2 regions of the Klebsiella scottii genome follow, and region 2 is predicted to be linked to the other one. Evidence: predicted binding sites of a transcription regulator. Region 2 holds the regulator's gene; the other holds the start of a gene.
What was found. The regulator PhoB, encoded in region 2, activates phosphate uptake and scavenging genes when phosphate is short. The targets are predictions, from matches to a motif close to CTGTCATAAAACTGNCNNAT.

Region 1 (9,073 bases), on a different contig from region 2:
CAAATTAAACAACGGCGGCTGGGACGGCGCGCTGGTCACCTTCTGCGCCAGCACCATCGCAATGTATATCCGCCAGCTGCTGACTCACCGCTCGATGCATCCGCAGATCAACTTTTGCATTACCGCCTTTGTCGCCACCACCATCTCCGGGCTGATGCTACGTTTACCGGCGTTTGCCAGCACGCCAACCGTCGCGATGGCCGCCAGCGTGCTGCTGCTGGTACCCGGTTTTCCGCTGATAAACGCCGTGGCGGATATGTTCAAAGGACATATTAACACCGGCCTTGCGCGCTGGGCGCTCGCCAGCCTGCTGACCCTTGCCACCTGCATTGGCGTGGTGATGGCGATGACCATGTGGGGGCTGCGCGGATGGGCATAATCACGTATCTGTTTGCTCTGGCTCAGGACATGGCGCTGGCGGCCATCCCTGCCGTTGGGTTCGCGATGGTATTTAACGTCCCGCAGCGGGCGCTGCGCTGGTGCGCGCTGCTGGGCGCCATTGGCCACGGTTCACGTATGGTGATGATGACGGCGGGCTTTAATATCGAGTGGGCAACCTTCCTTGCCGCCCTGCTGATTGGCAGTATCGGCATTCAGTGGTCCCGCTGGTACCTGGCCCACCCGAAGATCTTTACCGTTGCCGCAGTGATCCCCATGTTCCCGGGCATCTCCGCCTATACGGCGATGATCTCGGCGGTAAAAATCAGTCATTTTGGTTATTCTGAAGAGATGATGATTATGCTGTTAAGCAACTTTTTAAAGGCATCGTCTATCGTTGGTGCGCTATCTATCGGTCTTTCTATTCCTGGCCTGTGGCTGTACCGCAAGCGTCCGCGGGTATAGCGAGCCGCGCCGCCGGGATCGGTCAGTCGCTCCATCCCGGCCGGGCGCTGTGCTACTATGTGTGCTATTCCCCCACTCTATCGTTGTTCAGAGTTGAGATAGTGTTATGTCTTCGCGAATTTTAACTACCGATTTTAGCGGCCTGGATGATTTCATTCAGGATCCTGCGGCCATTCTCGCAAAATCGGCCAACGGTGCCGTTGCCGTTTTTGCCAACAATACTCCTGCCTTCTATGCGCTGACGCCGGAACGTCTGGCCCAGCTGCTTGAGCTGGAGAGTAAACTGGCACGCCCCGGCAGCGACATCGCGCTTGATACGCAGTTCTTTGACGAGCCGGCCGCCGCGCCAGCCGCGATCCCTATGGGAAAATTCGCCATGTACGCCGACTGGCAGCCGGACGCGGATTTTCAGCGCCTCGCGGCGCTGTGGGGTATCGCCCTGAGCCAGGCGGTCACGCCGGAAGAGCTGGCGGCATTCGTTGCCTACTGGCAGGCGGAAGGCAAAGTCTTTCATCACGTGCAGTGGCAGCAAAAGCTGGCGCGTAGCGTGCAAATCGGTCGCGCCGGCAACGGCGGCCAGCCGCGTCGTGATGTGAATACGGTCAGCGAGCCGGATAACCATATTCCACGAGGGTTCAGAGGATGAGCATGAAAAACGTTGGCGAGCTGATGAAGCGCCTGCAAAAAATGATGCCTGCTCATATCGAACCGGCGTTTAAAACCGGTGAAGAGCTGCTGGCATGGCAGAAAGAGCAGGGCAAGCTGCGTTCTGAAGCCCTTGAGCGGGAGAACCGGGCGATGAAAATGCAGCGGACGTTTAACCGCTCCGGCATCCGCCCGCTGCACCAGAACTGCTCGTTTGAGAACTACCGGGTTGAGTGCGAAGGCCAGATGAACGCGCTGTCCAGAGCGCGCCAGTACGTTGAAGAGTTCGACGGCAACATCGCCAGCTTTATCTTTTCCGGCAAGCCCGGCACCGGTAAAAACCACCTTGCGGCCGCCATTTGTAACGAGCTGCTGCTGCGCGGTAAATCGGTGCTGATCATTACCGTCGCCGACATCATGTCGGCAATGAAAGACACCTTCGGCAACCGGGAAATCAGCGAAGAGCAGCTGCTGAACGATCTCAGCAGGGTCGATCTGCTGGTGATCGATGAGATCGGTATGCAAACCGAATCCCGCTATGAAAAAGTGATCATCAATCAGATCGTCGATCGCCGCTCCTCATCAAAGCGCCCGACCGGAATGTTAACCAACAGCAACATGGACGAGATGAACAAGCTGCTCGGCGAGCGCGTGATGGATCGTATGCGCCTCGGCAATAGCCTGTGGGTGATTTTCAACTGGGATAGCTATCGTCACCGGGTCACCGGCAAAGAGTATTAAGACATTTCCGAACTCAGGCGGGGTTATACTGCGGAAATACTTCAGTAACCACGATGAGTAAACTTATGAAATCTGCACAATCCTTGTTCCGCACTCTGATGATTGCCGGCGCCTTTTTCGCAGCCGGCGCACAGGCCGCCTCCTGGCAGGACTCCCTCTCCAGCGCCGCCAGCGAGCTCAGCAGCCAAAGCGGTTCGCAGCAAAGCGGCGCGCTGTCGCTCTCCTCGCTGACCGGCCTGCTGAACGGAGGGAGCCAGTCGCTAACCTCCAGCAGCATGAACAATGCCGCCGGCATTATGTCCTACTGCGCGAAACAAAAGCTCTCCTCGGTGACCAATACCGAAAACATCAAAAACCAGGTTCTGGATAAACTCGGCCTCGGCACCGCGGAAAAACAGAAAGAGGATACCGGCTATCTTGAAGGTTTACAGGGCCTGCTGAACAGCAATAACGGCCAGCAGCTGAACCTGAGCACCCTCGGCAGCAGCCCGCTGGCGGAAAAAGTGAAAACCAAAGCCTGCGATCTGGTCCTCAAGCAGGGCGCGAAATTCCTCTCCTGAGGCTCTCCCCAGATGCCGCGTTTGGCGCCTTAGCCTGGACAACGCGGCCGCAACGCCGTTTTTTAACATTGATGGTCTCATTTTTCCCCGCCGGGAAGGATGAGACGTTGATCAAAAATGGCGACTTATAAACCAATTCTGAACCACAGCACAGTTTCATGACTCTACAATTGCAGCAATATGGCGCTGCCATTACAGTATATCGTGGAAACCGATCTATTTTGCCAGCGGTCAGCTGGCGCTAATGAGGGTAAGCTGTGTCAGAGTTGTTATCCATCGCCCTGTTTCTCACCTCGGTGGTGATTTATGCCTTGAAAGCCGGTCGCAATACCTGGTGGTTTGCCGCTACGCTGACGGTACTGGGCCTGTTTGTCGTCCTGAACATCACCCTCTACGCCAGCGATTATTTCACCGGCGACGGCATTAATGACGCGGTGCTTTATACCCTGACCAACAGCCTGACCGGCGCGGGCGTCGGCAAATATATCCTGCCCGGCGCCGGAATTATCGTGGCGCTGGTGAGCGTTTTCAGCGCCCTTGGCTGGATACTGCGCCGACGCCGTCATCATCCACACCACTTTGGCTACAGCCTGCTGGCGCTGGTTCTCGCGCTGGCCTCCGTTGACGCCAGTCCGGCGTTCCGCCAAATTAGCGAGCTGGTGAAATCGCAGTCCCGCGACGGCGATCCAGATTTTGTCGCCTACTATAAAGAGCCGTCGAAAAGCATCGCCAACCCTCAGCTCAACCTGGTCTATATCTACGGCGAAAGCCTTGAACGCACCTATTTTGATAACGACGCGTTTCCCGATCTGGCGCCCGAGCTTGGCAAACTGAAAAACGAAGGCCTCGATTTCAGCAACACCGCGCAGCTGCCGGGTACCGACTACACCATCGCCGGGATGGTCGCCTCGCAGTGCGGTATTCCCCTGTTTGCACCGTTTGAAGGCAACGCCTCGGCCTCGGTGTCCAGCTTCTTCCCGCAGAATATCTGCCTCGGCGACATTCTGAAAAACTCCGGCTACGAAAACTATTTTGTACAGGGCGCCAACCTGCGTTTCGCCGGGAAAGACGTGTTCCTGAAGTCCCACGGCTTCGATCATCTGTACGGCGCTGAAGAGCTGAAAACCACGGTGGCCGACCCCGCCTATCGCAACGACTGGGGCTTCTACGACGATACCGTGCTGGATGAAACCTGGAAAAAATTCGAACAGCTTTCGCAATCCGGTAAACGCTTCTCGCTCTTTGCGCTGACGGTGGATACCCACCATCCTGACGGCTTTATTTCCCGCACCTGCCAGCGAAAAAGCTATGAAATGGGCGGTAAAAAGAACCTCTCCTTTAGCGCGGTAAGCTGCAGCCAGGAGCATATCGCGGCGCTTATCGAGAAGATCAAAGCCTCGCCCTATTTCAAAAACACGGTGATCGTGGTCTCTTCCGATCACCTGGCGATGAAAAACACCGCCTGGGAATACCTGAACAAGCAGGATCGCAGCAACCTGTTCTTTGTGCTGCGCGGCGACCAGCCGCAGCAGGATACGCTGGCGGTGAAGCGTAATACTATGGACAACGGCGCCACGGTGCTGGATATCCTCGGCGGCGATAACTACATCGGCCTCGGCCGCAGCAGCCTCTCCGGGCAGTCGCTTTCCGGCATCTTCCTCAATATGAAAGATAAGGTGCTGGCCTGGAAGCCTGACGTCATCCGCCTGTGGAACTTCCCGAAAGAGATGAAAAACTTCACCGTGGACGCGCAGAAAAGCATGGTCTCCTTCTCCGGCAGCCACTTCCGTCTGCCGCTGCTGCTACGGGTCTCCGATAAACGCGTCGAGCCGCTGCCGGAGAGCGAATACTCCGCGCCGCTGCGCTACCAGCTGGCCGATTTTGCCCCGCGCGATAACTTTGTCTGGATCGACCGCTGCTACAAGATGGGCCAGCTGTGGTCCAGCGAGCTGGCGCTCTCCACCGACTGGTGCGTATCGCAGGGCCAGCTCGGCGGCGAGCAGACCGTCCAGCGCGTAGATAAGGCCCTGTGGCAGGGGAAAACGGCGTTTAAAGATACCCTCATCGATATGGAGCGCTACAAAGGCAACGTCGACACGCTGAAAATTGTCGATAACGATATTCGCTACAAGGCCGACAGCTTCGTGTTTAACGTCGCCGGCGCGCCGGAGGAGGTCAGGCAGTTTAGCGGCATCTCCCGGCCGGAATCCTGGGGCCGCTGGTCCAACGCGCAGCTGGGGAGCGAAGTCAAAATCGAGTTTAAGAACCCGCTGCCGGAGAAATTCGATCTGGTGATCACCGCCAAAGCCTACGGGCCCAACGCCAATAAGCCGATCCCGGTTCGCGTTGGGGATAGCGAACAGACGCTGACGCTGGCGAATGACGTCTCCACCACCACGCTGCATTTCGACAACCCGTCGCGCAGCGATACGCTGATTATCGTTCCGCCGGACCCGCAGTCCACCAACGAAGGCAATATTCTCGGCCACGCGCCGCGCCAGCTGGGAATTGGCATGGTGGATATAAAAATCGTCAAACGCGAAGGCTAAACCCGCCCGTCCGGCTCTCTGCGGGCCGGACGGCGCGACGCAAAACCGCCTGATCCCCTATCTTACCGCCCGGCAGAAGCCGCAGCAGGGAACTCCACGCTCATTTCATACTGCTGCAGCGCCAGGGCCGCATACCCCGCCGCGCTGAACAGCGGCGTAAACGACTCCGGAACGGTGACCGAGGTGCCAAGACCGGGGAACTGCCGGGCAAGGGCAATAAGCAGCTCGCGCGCCAGGCCGCGGCCGCGGGCGGCAGGTTCGACCCACAGCAGCTGGAGCTGCGGCTTTGCGGTGAGCGTCGCCAACACCGCGAACGCCTGCTGATTAAGCGTCAACGCGCGGCACGGCAGCGTATTGAAGGTCATTGGGTCCATCAGCCACGGCAGCCGACCGTTGATTTCCGCCCCCGCCCTGCGCGTCAGCGCCAGCACATCGCACTGCTCCAGCACCGGCGCGCTCTCGCCCTCCGTCCGCGAGCTCAGATAGCCGCAAAGCCCGTGACGAACGCTAAAGCCCAGCGATTGATACAGCGCAACCGCGGCATGATTATCGCGAATCACCTCCAGCCACATCCGCCGCACGCCCTGGGCCTGTAGCGAGGCCATCAGCGATACCATCAGCGAGCGGCCGGTTCCTTTTCCCCGCCAGGCCGGCCGCACGGCAAACGCCGCCAGCCTGGCCGCATCGCCGCGACGGGTGATAATGGCGATTGCCGCCGGCGTGTCCCCCGCCAGCCAGACGCAAGAATCCAGCAGGCTCAGCCCTTCAGAGCTGAAGCGATGCACAAACACCTCTACCGACAGCGCAACGGGCACCAGATAATCTTCGAAGCAGTCGCTGAGGATCGTCGTCAGCTGTTCGCTGCTAAAGCAGGTGGCGGGGACGGCGGTCAATTCCATATGTTTCTCCCAAAGGTGCTATGCTGAAGCGATGAAAAATAACACTATAACTGCCGAAGTGACATTGCGCCTGACCGAGGAGAGCGATATCCCTCGTCTGCCCGCCGTTGAGCGCTCGGCAGCGCAGGCTTTTCGTCAGATCCCCGCTCTCGCCTGGCTGGCAGATAGCGCCGTCATCAGCGCCCGGGAGCATTATCAGTATCTCGAAACGGACCACAGCCTGCTGGCCATCGGCGGCGGAGAGCCCGTTGGCTTCCTGCTGAGCGAACCGCTCGATGATGCGCTGTTTATCGTGGAAATCGCCGTCCGTCAGGAGTGGCAAGGGCGCGGAATTGGCCGGATGATGCTGGCGCAGGTTACCGACACCGCGCGCAGCATGGGCTATCCGGCGCTGACCCTCACCACCTTCCGCGAAGTCCCGTGGAACGCCCCGTTCTACACCCGCCTGGGATTCTGCATGCTCGATGAACAGCGCCTGCCATCCGGGCTGGCGGCTAAAAGGGAGCGGGAAACAAGCCACGGCCTGCTGCCGGAGACCCGCTGCGCCATGCGCCTCGCGCTGTAGCCCACATCGCCGCTTCGGCGCTGCTTTTTCTGCCCTGAATATGGTACAAAGTATCATTACACATTTAGCGACTGATACCCGTATGGCCTACTCGATTGATATCATCTCCTGCATCACCGATCGCTTCCTCGAGCTGACCGTTACCGAAAAGCGGATAGCCCAGTTTATTCTCGACGATGTCGCCGCAGCGGCCGAGCTGCCGATCGCCGAAATTGCCCGCCTGACCAGCACCAGCCAGGCCTCCGTCACCCGCTTTGCGCGGGCGCTGGGGTGCAAAGACGTCCGCGAACTGAAAATGAAGCTCGCGCAGTCGCTGGCCGTCGGGCAGCGCTTTATTCTGGATGTCCCGGATCTGGAGGGCGTACAGGGGATCTACGAGTCAATTATTGGCGTCCTGGAGACCAACCGCCGGGCGCTGGATATTAACGCGCTGAAGCGCGCCGTCTCCTGGCTTAGCGATGCCCGGCAAATACTGGCGCTCGGCATGGGCGGCGGCTCGACCATCTGCGCGCAGGAGATTCAGTATCGCCTGTTCCGCCTCGGCCTGCCGGTCGTCAGCCAGAACGACGGCCTGCTGGTGCGCATGATGAGCTCGGCCGTAACGCCGAAGGACGTGGTCATCGTGCTGTCGCTGGGGGGATATACCAAAGAGATCATTGAAAGCGCGGCTATCGCCAGGCAGTACGGGGCGAAGGTAATTGCCATCGCTCCGGCGGGTACGCCGCTGGCGGAGCAGGCGGATCTGCTGCTGCCGCTACTGGTGCGCGAAAACGACTATATTTTCAAACCCAGCACCTCGCGTTACGCCATGCTGGCGATGGTCGATGTGCTGGCCACCGAACTGGCGATGGCCAACAAGCCGCAGGCGAAAGACCGCCTGCGGCGCATCAAGCTGGCGCTCGACAGCCACCGCGGCGGCGTCGACCGCCAGCCGCTAGGCGACTAGCTCCCGGCCGGCGGCAATAAAGCGCTCCGCCTGTTCGCGGGTGCGCGTCGGCGTCTGCCCGGCGCGGTACAGATCGCTCCCCAGCCCCGCGCCGGCGCATCCGGCCCGCACCCAGACGGCGAGGTTATCCGGCGTGACGCCCCCCACCGCCAGCACCGGCACCTCCGGGGGCAGCACCGCCTTCAGAGCCCGAATGTAGTCCGGGCCAAAAGCGGAGGAGGGAAAGATTTTCAGCCACTGCGCGCCGGCCTCCAGGGCGTTAAACGCCTCCGTCGCGGTGGCGCATCCGGCGCAGACCAGCATCCCCTGCGCCACCGCCCGGCGGATCACCGCCGGCTGGGTATTGGGCGTCACCACCAGCTTCGCCCCCGACGCGGCAAGAAAATCCACCTGTTCGACGTTAAGTACCGTCCCTGCGCCAATCACCGCCCGATCGGCAAAGCGGCTGACCATCTGCGGAATACTGTGCCGCCAGTCCGGTGAATTTAGCGGGATTTCAATATAGCGAAAACCGGCGCCAATCAGCGTCTCAACGTGTTCCGCCGCCTCTGCGGGGCCAATACCGCGCAAAATCGCGATCAGCTTAACTGCGTTCATCTATTATCCTCGCCATACCGCTCAAAAATGCCTCATCGCCGCCACAGCTCTGCACCACCCGACCTTGCGCCGACATCGCGCGTCGGTAGCGGGCAGTCAGCGCCGGGTCCCCCACCAGGGTGACGGCGGCGGTACGATAGCGATCGCAAAAGGCCGCAGCCTCCGCGCCAATCAGCAGCCCGGAGAGATAGTCGCTGACCGAAGCCGGCGCCAGCGCCCCCAGCAGCCGTGCTGCGCGGGCGCCGAACAGCTCGGCTGCCAGCGGCGACGTCATGCCTTTTTCCAGGCCCAGCTCAAAAGCGGCGTCGTCCGGTCGCTGTTCAGGAAGATGCCTGCCAATCAGCGACTGGCTAAGCAGCAGGTGATGCAGCTCGCCGGTCATGGCGGTGGAGAAATGGCGTACGACTCCGCGCTCTACCCGCACCCACTTACTGTGGGTGCCCGGCATGATGTAGCAATCGGCGGGGGCGATTTGCCCGGCGCCCAGCAGCTGGGTCTCTTCACCGCGCATCACGCCGTAGTCCCCGGCCTGTTCGACCTTGAGACCGGGCACAATCCACACGTTTTCAGCGACGCTGAACAGCTGGCGGCCCGGCGCGTCGATGGCGGCGGGGCAGGCCAGATACGGCACCGGGTACCAGCCGGCGTCGCTGCCGATCATCCCGGCCATCACCACCGGCAGCGCCCGATCGCCGCGCCAGGGCGCCAGATGCTGGCGGAATATATCC
Region 2 (9,073 bases):
CTGGATGCCTCCTTCCCTTTCGATCGTTTACTCCCGCTTATCGACGCGTTTTACGCGCAAAATCCGCAAACCCGCCTCAATTTTACCCACCACACGCTGGCGGGCGCCTGGGAAGAGCTGACCCGCAACGGGGCGGATATCATTCTTGGCGCGATTAACGAACCGCCAACCTCCGCCGAATGGTCGTGGAAAATGCTCGGAACGCTGGATAACGTATTTGTTGTCGCCCCCGGCCACCCGCTGGCGGAAACGGTACAGCCGCTGACCAACAAGCAGCTCAGCCTGCATCGCGCGGTGGTGATTAGCGATAGCGCCCGCTACTGTCACCCGCTCAACAGCAACCTCCTGACCGAGCAGTCACAAATTCGCGTCGATGATTTTGCCAGTAAAGTGGCGCTGCTGCGGGCCGGACTCGGCTGCGGTTTTCTCCCCCGCCACGTCGCCCAGCCTTGGCTGGCGAGCGGCGAGCTGGTGGAGAAAACCGTGATCTCTTTTCGCGAAAAGGATATCGCCTACATGGCCTGGCGCACGGATAACGACGGCCTGGCCCAGCGCTGGTGGCGGGAAGCCATTCTCGAAGAACCGTTTCTACACCAGCTTTATCCCTGACGGCTGAACCACACGCTGGCGGCGATGGCCGGAAGCGTCAGCACGCCGTCGTGCAGCGCGCCGCAGCCCTCTTTGAGCTGCCATTCGCCCACGTCCAGCAGCGGTGAATCCTCAACCACCACCTCACAGGCTTCACCGCGGTTGATAGCCACCAGCACGCGCTGATTTTTATAAACCCGGGCAAACACCACCACGTTTTCTTCGGCATAAATCACCTGACACCCGCCGTAGCGCAGCGCCTGGTTCGCCTTACGCAGCTTCGCCATGCGTTTATATAGCCCCAGCAGCGTCGCATCCTGCAAAGCCGGGTCCCACGGGAAGGGCTTGCGGCAGAAAGGATCGTTATTGCCATCAACGCCCACTTCGTCACCGTAGTAAATGCACGGCACCCCCGGCCAGCAGAACAGCCAGACCACCGCCAGCGGCAGACGCGCGACGTCCTTACCCAGCAGCGACTTAAAGCGCGCCGTATCGTGGCTATCAAGCTGGTTAAACATCCGCAGCTGCTGCTGGTGCGACAGCCCGGCGCGGTAGTTATCCATCCACGCCACGCAGGTTTGCGCATCTATCTTCTGCGGATCGTAAGAGATATCGGTATTCGCCAGAAAGCCCCACAGCGGGAAGGTAAACCCGCGATAGTTCATCGCCGCATCTTCGGCATCGGCCTGCAGCCACTGGCGCGCGTCGCCAAAATGTTCTCCAAAAACAAAGGATTCCGGCTGCGTCTCCTTCGCCGCCTGGGTTATACCGGCGATATGGCGCAGGTTATTACGCGCCCCGCCGCCTTCCCCCAGCATATGCACCACGTCCAGACGCCAGCCGTCCATGTTCCACGGCGCTTTCAGCCAGTGGCGCACGATGCTGTCTTCACCGGCGTAGATTTCATTGATCAGGCTGGTGGATTGATAATCCAGCTTCGGCAGGCTGGCGTAGCCCAGCCAGCTGTGCGCTTCGCCCTCGGGGGAAAAGGTGAACCAGTCGCGCCACGGTGAATCCGCGCTGTGGCAGGCGCCGCCGCTGCCGCGCTGGTGGCGGTCAAACCAGACGTGTGAATCTCCGGTGTGGTTGAAAACGCCGTCGAGGATCAGGCGCATCCCTTCCCGCTGCGTATTGTGCCGCAGGCGCAGCAGCGCGGCATCACCGCCGAACTGCGGATCAACGCGACGATAATCTTCGGTATCGTATTTATGCACGCTCGGCGCGACAAACACCGGATTCAGGTACAGCGCCGTGACGCCGAGCTGCTTGAGATACGGCAGCTTCTCGCTGATACCGTCCAGATCGCCGCCGTAGAAGGTTGAGCCGCCCGCCTCGCCGGTTAACGGTTCATCCCACTGTTTCTGAACAATATCCTGTTCGGCAGCGTGGTGATAGTAGGGCCGGTCCTGATCGGCTGCGCGCGGTTCGCTGCGCGCAAAGCGGTCAGGAAAGATTTGATAAAAGATCTGATCGGCAACCCACTGCGGGCCGCTGTCCGGCAGATCGACCGCAAACTGCTCCAGCCGCGCCGGCGGGAAGCGGTTAAAGCCCTGCGGGGTAAACCAGCGCTGCCGGTCGGCCCACAGCAGCTTGAAGCTATAGCGCCGACGCGGCTGGCCGCTGGCAAGATTAATCTCTCCGCGCCACGCGACGACGCCCGGCCGCGGCTCCTGGCGCAGACGGTGCATCGGCAGCGAAAGCTCTTCGTTGTCTTCTTCCGCGCGCAGCGTAACGCGCTGCGGCAACTCATCGCCGCTGACCCACAGGGTGATAAAGAGTCGTCCCTGCTGCTCCTTGATAAACGGGGCAACAGGCAGGTGCCATGCCTTCAACATCGTTATTCCTCTCTTTACAGAATGGGCACACCTTGCCACAGCGCGTATGCGTATGACTCATCATCGGCAGAATTATTGGGGGAGGAGAGCGGAGGAGGATAGCGCTCAAGCGAAAATATCCCGCCGGCTAGCGCGAACATAGCCGGCGGGAGAGCGGCCCGCTTAGCGCGCCTGCGCCAGCTGACGGTCACGGCGGGTTTTCAGCTTCCAGCCAACCAGCAGCAGCGCTATCCACGCAAAGCCGACGTACAGGGAAATACGCGTATCCGGATGGTAGCCAATCAGCGCAATGATAAAGACGAGGAACGCCAGGCCCACCGCCGTGGTCGCCACGCCGCCCGGCACTTTAAACTTCAGCGTTTTGGCCTCTTCCGGCGGCAGACGACGGCGGAAGGCAATCTGCGACAGCAGGATCATAATCCACACCCACACCGTCGCAAAGGTCGCCAGGGAGGCGATCACCAGGAAGACGTTTTCCGGCATGATGTAGTTCAGGTAGACCGCAAACAGCAGCGCGATGGTCATCACCATCACCGTCACCCACGGCACGCCGCGGCGCGACGTTTTGGCGAACATTTTAGGCGCACTGCCCTGCTCCGCCATGCCGTGCAGCATGCGCCCGACGCCGAATACGTCGCTGTTAATGGCCGAAAGCGAGGCGGTCAGCACCACGAAGTTGAGGATGCTGGCGGCAAAAGCGATGCCCATATGCTGGAAGGTTAAGACGAACGGGCTACCGTTAGTCCCGACCTGGTTCCATGGATAAATGGACATAATCACGAACAGCGTGCCCACGTAGAACACCAGAATACGCATCGGGACCGAGTTAATGGCGCGCGGGATGGATTTCTCCGGGTCTTCCGCTTCACCGGCGGTAATACCGATGATTTCAATTCCGCCGTAGGCGAACATCACCATCTGGAGCGACATCACCATCCCCAGCCAGCCGTTGCTGAAGAAGCCGCCGTTACTCCACAGATTATGGATGCCGGTCGGCTGACCGCCGTTGCCGATCCCCCAGATAATGATGCCGAAACCGGCCAGAATCATGATGATAATGGTGGCGACTTTAAAGAAGGAGAACCAGAACTCCAGCTCGCCAAACACCTTCACGCTCATCAGGTTGACGGCGCAGATAATCAGCACCACGCTAAGCACCCAGATCCAGTGCGGGACCGTCGGGAACCAGACGCCCATATAGATGCCGAAGGCCGTCACGTCGGCGATGGCAACAATCAGGATTTCAAAGCAGTAGGTCCAGCCGGTGATATAGCCCGCCAGCGGGCCGAGGTAGTCCTGCGCATAGCGTGAAAATGAGCTGGCGGCGGGGTTATGCACCGACATCTCGCCCAGCGCGCGCATAATAATGTACGCCGCCACGCCGCCGATAATATAGGCCAGCAGCACGCTCGGGCCGGCCATCTTAATCGCATCCGCCGAACCATAGAACAGACCGGTGCCAATTGCCGAACCCAGCGCCATAAAGCGGATATGCCGGGTACTTAGCCCGCGCTTAAGTTTGTTACTACTTTCCATCGTATTCCATGCCGTTTTTCTCCTTTAGCCTTCGCCGGACGAAGATCAAAAGAGGATTACCTGAAAAACAAAAAACCACGGGACCTGAAGTCCCGTGGTTTAACACTGATTTTAAACGCCGGCTAGTGCGCGCTGGATGTCACCTGACGCCCTACGGCGCGATCCCAGACCACCGCCAGAACCACCATCACGGCGGTCGGCATCAGCCAGGCCAGCCCCTGCTCTGCCAAAGGCAGACGCGCGGTCCACGCTGGCAGCATATCGGCAAACGCCGACGTTTTAATGCCGTCAATAATACCAAACATCAGGCTGATAAACATGGCCGGCGCAATAACGCGGGACGAATTATGCCACCAGTTGCGGGTAAAGCTTAATACCACCAGTGCGATACACGGCGGATAGATAGCCGTCAGCACCGGGATCGAAATCTGAATCAGGTGGCTCAGCCCCAGGTTGGAGACCGCCATCGAGAAGATGCCGAGAATAAACACCAGCGAGCGGTAGGAGAGCGGCAGGTACTGGGCGAAAAACTCCGCGCAGGCGCAGGTCAGGCCAACCGCGGTAACCAGGCAGGCAATGAAAATCAGCGCCGCCAGCATAAAGCTCCCCGCGCCGCCAAAGGTGTGCTGGACATACGAGTGCAGAATGGCCGCGCCGTTAGCCGACTGATCGACCAGCGTCGCGCTGTCGGAGCCGAGGCGGAACAACGCCAGATACAGTAACGTCAGGCCGACGCCCGCCATCAGGCCAGCCCACACGGTATAGCGGGTCAGCAGGCGCGCTTCGCTGACGCCGCGAGAGCGCGCGGCGTTAACAATCACGATCCCGAAGACCATCGCGCCGAGGGTATCCATAGTCAGATAGCCGTTGACGAAGCCGTTTGAGAACGGCGCGGTGCGGTAGGCTTCCAGCGCGTTGCTGATCGGGCCGGCGGGCCAAATAATCGCCGCGACGGAGAGAATAATCAGCGCAATGATTTTCAGCGGCGCGAGGAAGTTCCCGACGGTATCCAGCAGCTTGCCGGGATATAACGAAACGAGGATCACCAGGGCAAAATAGATGACGCTGTAAATCATCAGCGGCATCGCGCCATCGCCGGTCAGCGGGGCAATACCCACCTCAAAGGAGACCGTCGCGGTACGCGGAGTCGCGAACAGCGGCCCCACCGCCAGATAGCAGACCACGGCCAGCAGGATCCCCGCCACTTTACCAATCGGGGTGCTCAGGCTTTCAACGCCGCCGCCGACTTTCGCCAGCGCCACGACCGTCAGCACCGGTAAACCCACGGCGGTGATCAGAAAGCCTATAGCGGCGGTCCAGACGTGTTCACCAGCCTGTAAACCAACCATTGGGGGGAAGATGATGTTGCCTGCACCGACGAACAGCGCGAAGGTCATAAAGCCCAACGCTATGATGTCGCGAGATTTTAACTGATGGGTCATAAATTCATACTGCCTGTGGATGTGGTGGTGTTAAACGGAAAAATACCGTGCCTTCCCTTAGGGATGATACAGCGGCTATTGCCGGAAACTCAGCGAGATATGCTCCCGAAGCGGCGTGGGAAAGAATTGTTTTTTGAATTACCACGCAAAAACAGTCTGTCTACGACTGCATGGGGCGCAATTTAAACGCTTATAACGTTTTAAAGCAAGGCGGGATCGTAAAAGCAGATGATTATGCTAAGTCTGCATTAATACCTGGCGTTATTAACCATAATGAAGGAAAACATATGGCTAATCATGCGAACAAAAAAGCAGCGGGCGTTCGTTAATTACGCAGCTGAAAATTGACTGCAAACGAAAATGACCAGCCTAAGCTGGTCATTGACAAGTTATGTTGACAGAGCGGCGGTTAGTCGCTTTTTTTGGCAATCAAACGTTCCGGCAGCAGGAAGCTAAACCGCGTTCCCTTGCCGGGCGTGCTCTCAATATCCAGCCGGCTGTCGTGATGATTAACCGCATGTTTTACGATCGCCAGCCCCAGACCGCTGCCTCCGGTTTGCCGCGAGCGCGCTTTATCCACGCGATAGAAGCGCTCGGTGAGCCGCGGAATGTGCTCGGGCGCAATCCCCGGGCCGTTATCCTCAACGCTAAACAGCGCGCCGTGCGGCGCTTTCTGCCAGCTGACGGTAATCTCCGTGCCCTCCGGAGTATGGTTGATCGCGTTATACACCAGATTCGAGATCGCGCTGCGCAGCTGCTCATCATTACCGAGAACCTGCAGCGACTCATCGACCACAAAGTGCAGCGTATGCTTTTTCTGGCTGAGAGTTTGCGCCTCCCGCTCGACAACCCGCAGCATCATCGGTACGTCGATTTTGTCGTTCATCGCCAGAACCGGGGCCGCCTCAATGCGCGATAGCGTCAGCAGCTGTTTAACTAACCCCTCCATACGCTGGGTTTGCTCGCGCATGGTATGCAGGGCTTTTTCCCGCGTCACCCCTTCCAGCACCTGCTCCTGCATCATCTCCAGATACCCCTGCAGCACCGTTAGCGGCGTGCGCAGCTCGTGGCTGACGTTAGCAAAAAAGTTGCGCCGCGCCCCTTCAAGCTGGTGCATCTGCGTCACGTCGCGCGCCACCATCAGCATCTGCTTGTCGCTGTAGGGCATCACGCGAATTTCCAGATGACGGGAGTTATTAAGGATCAGATTGAGCGGTTTACTGAAATCCTTGTTTTTTAGGTAGTTGGCAAATTCAGGGTAGCGCAGGAGGTTAAGGATGTTTTGTCCGCTGTCGTCCGGCCAGCGCAGATTGAGGATCTGCTGTGCAAGGCCGTTACACCAGAAGATCGCCCCCTCCTCCGTGGTCAGCACCACCGCATCGGGCAGCGATTCCGCCCCGCTGCGAAAGCGTTTGATCAGGCTGCCCAGCTCGCGTCGGCGTTTTTTATTACGCATCTGCATCTGGTGGAGGCCGTACAGCAGCGGTTCCCAGCTGCCGCTTCCCGGCGGTGGCGTCATGCTGCGGTCCACCCACAGCCACCATGAGAGGCGTAATAAATTCCAGAAATGCCAGATAAGAAGTCCGGTCACCGCCGCCAGTAAAAACCACGGCAAATGACCAAATACCGCCCCGAGAATCAGGGCCGGGATACAACATAAGAAAAGCTCAAGCGCCAGCCTTTTCCATGACAGCCGTTCCAGCACGGTTCACACTCCTGTCGACATTCAGAAACGGGCGGAGAAACGATATCCCGTGCCGCGAACCGTTTGTACCATCCGGTCATGGCCACTCTGTTCCAGCGCTTTACGCAGACGGCGAATATGCACGTCTACCGTTCGGTCTTCTACATACACGTTGGTCCCCCAGACGTGATTCAGCAGCTGCTCGCGGCTGTATACGCGTTCCGGGTGGGTCATAAAGAAGTGTAATAACTTAAACTCGGTCGGCCCCATGTCCAGCGGGTTTTCACCGGTCATCACGCGATGGGAGGAAGGATCGAGGCTCAGCCCCTGCATTTCAATCACCTCTTCCACCGCCATCGGTGAGATTCGCCGCATCACGGCTTTGATTCGCGCCACCAGCTCTTTCGGCGAGAAAGGCTTGGTGATGTAATCATCGGCGCCGGTCTCCAGGCCACGAACGCGATCTTCCTCTTCGCCGCGAGCGGTTAGCATGACCACCGGAATATCGCGGGTCATCGCCTCACGCTTGAGCAGTTTGATAAACTGCAGACCCGATCCGCCTGGCAGCATCCAGTCAAGGAGAATCAGATCAGGCCAGGGTTCATTGAGTTGGTTCACCGCGCTGTCATAATCTTCCGCCTCGACGGGCTGAAAGCCGTTTTGCTCCAGAACAAAGCAGACCATTTCGCGGATTGGAGCTTCATCTTCAACGACCAGAATTCTTCTCGCCATTATTTACCCTGTATTTTTTAGCCATCAGTATAGAGTGCGGCGCCATTATGCGTCAGTTTTGTGACAGATTTATGAAAAAAAATGGCCGTATGACGATCGAGGATTTTGAATTGTGACACGCACTTAACTCCCCTTCCGTCGATGGTATAATGGCGGCAACGCTCTTAGGCTACGGAATATTTATGCGCATCATTCACACCTCTGACTGGCATCTCGGGCAAAACTTTTACAGCAAAAGCCGCGCCGCTGAGCATGCGGCCTTTCTCGACTGGCTGCTGGCCAGCGCGCAGGAGCACGAGGTCGATGCCATTATTGTCGCCGGCGATATCTTTGATACCGGCTCGCCGCCGAGCTACGCCCGCGAGCTGTATAACCACTTCGTGGTTCAGCTTCAGCAAACCGGCTGTCGGCTGGTGGTGCTGGCGGGCAACCATGATTCGGTCGCCACGCTGAATGAATCGCGCGACATCCTGGCCTTTTTAAAAACCACGGTCGTGGCTAACGCCGGCCACGCTCCCTTCGTTCTGCCGCTGCGCGACGGCGCGCCGGGCGCAATATTCTGCCCGGTCCCCTTCCTGCGCCCGCGCGAGCTGGTCACCAGCCAGGCCGGGCACTCCAGCGGTGAAAAGCAGCAGCTGCTGCTCACCGCCATCAGCGACTATTATCAGCAGCAGTACCAGCAGGCCTGCGCCCTGCGCGGCGACCAAACGCTGCCGATTATCGCCAGCGGCCACCTGACCACCGTCGGCGCCAGCAAAAGCGATGCGGTGCGCGAGATCTATATCGGCACCCTCGATGCCTTCCCGGCCAGCCATTTCCCTCCTGCAGACTATATCGCGCTGGGTCATATCCACCGGGCGCAGATCGTCGGCGGCTGCGAGCATATACGCTACAGCGGTTCGCCAATCTCCCTGAGCTTTGATGAGACCGGGAAAAATAAAAGCGTCAATCTGGTGACCTTTACCGACGGCCGCCTGACGGACGTTAGCCCGCTGACGGTGCCGATAGTCCAGCCGCTGGCGGTGCTAAAAGGCGATTTTGCCAGCATAAGCGAACAGCTTGACCAGTGGCAGGATAGCGCGGAGCTGCCCGCCACCTGGCTGGATATTGAAATCACCAGCGACGAATACCTGCACGATATTCAGCGCCAGATTCAGACCCGCTGCGAAGAGCTGCCGGTCGAAGTGCTGCTGGTGCGCCGCAGCCGCGCCCAGCGCGAGCGCATCCTGGCCGGAGAGCGGCGGGAAACCCTCAGC

Region 1: opgB (phosphatidylglycerol--membrane-oligosaccharide glycerophosphotransferase) is a predicted target of PhoB. The motif match lies at 2,935-2,954, and genes of this name have one in related genera.

The regions. Positions count from the first base shown of each region.
Region 1 covers NZ_JARXNI010000017.1:273,707-282,779, forward strand. The annotation lists gene QFI97_RS01520 (threonine/serine exporter family protein) at 1-379, shown strand, start outside; gene QFI97_RS01525 (threonine/serine exporter) at 370-843, shown strand; gene dnaT (primosomal protein DnaT) at 950-1,489, shown strand; gene dnaC (replicative helicase loader DnaC) at 1,492-2,229, shown strand; gene QFI97_RS01540 (YjjA family protein) at 2,295-2,789, shown strand; gene opgB (phosphatidylglycerol--membrane-oligosaccharide glycerophosphotransferase) at 3,047-5,338, shown strand; gene QFI97_RS01550 (GNAT family N-acetyltransferase) at 5,401-6,237, opposite strand; gene QFI97_RS01555 (GNAT family N-acetyltransferase) at 6,269-6,802, shown strand; gene QFI97_RS01560 (MurR/RpiR family transcriptional regulator) at 6,885-7,748, shown strand; gene QFI97_RS01565 (2-dehydro-3-deoxy-6-phosphogalactonate aldolase) at 7,737-8,345, opposite strand; gene QFI97_RS01570 (2-dehydro-3-deoxygalactonokinase) at 8,332-9,073, opposite strand, start outside.
Region 2 covers NZ_JARXNI010000020.1:3,158,793-3,167,865, forward strand. The annotation lists gene QFI97_RS22520 (LysR substrate-binding domain-containing protein) at 1-609, shown strand, start outside; gene malZ (maltodextrin glucosidase) at 600-2,423, opposite strand; gene proY (proline-specific permease ProY) at 2,586-3,959, opposite strand; gene brnQ (branched-chain amino acid transporter carrier protein BrnQ) at 4,082-5,401, opposite strand; gene phoR (phosphate regulon sensor histidine kinase PhoR) at 5,811-7,106, opposite strand; gene phoB (phosphate response regulator transcription factor PhoB) at 7,128-7,817, opposite strand; gene sbcD (exonuclease subunit SbcD) at 8,000-9,073, shown strand, end outside.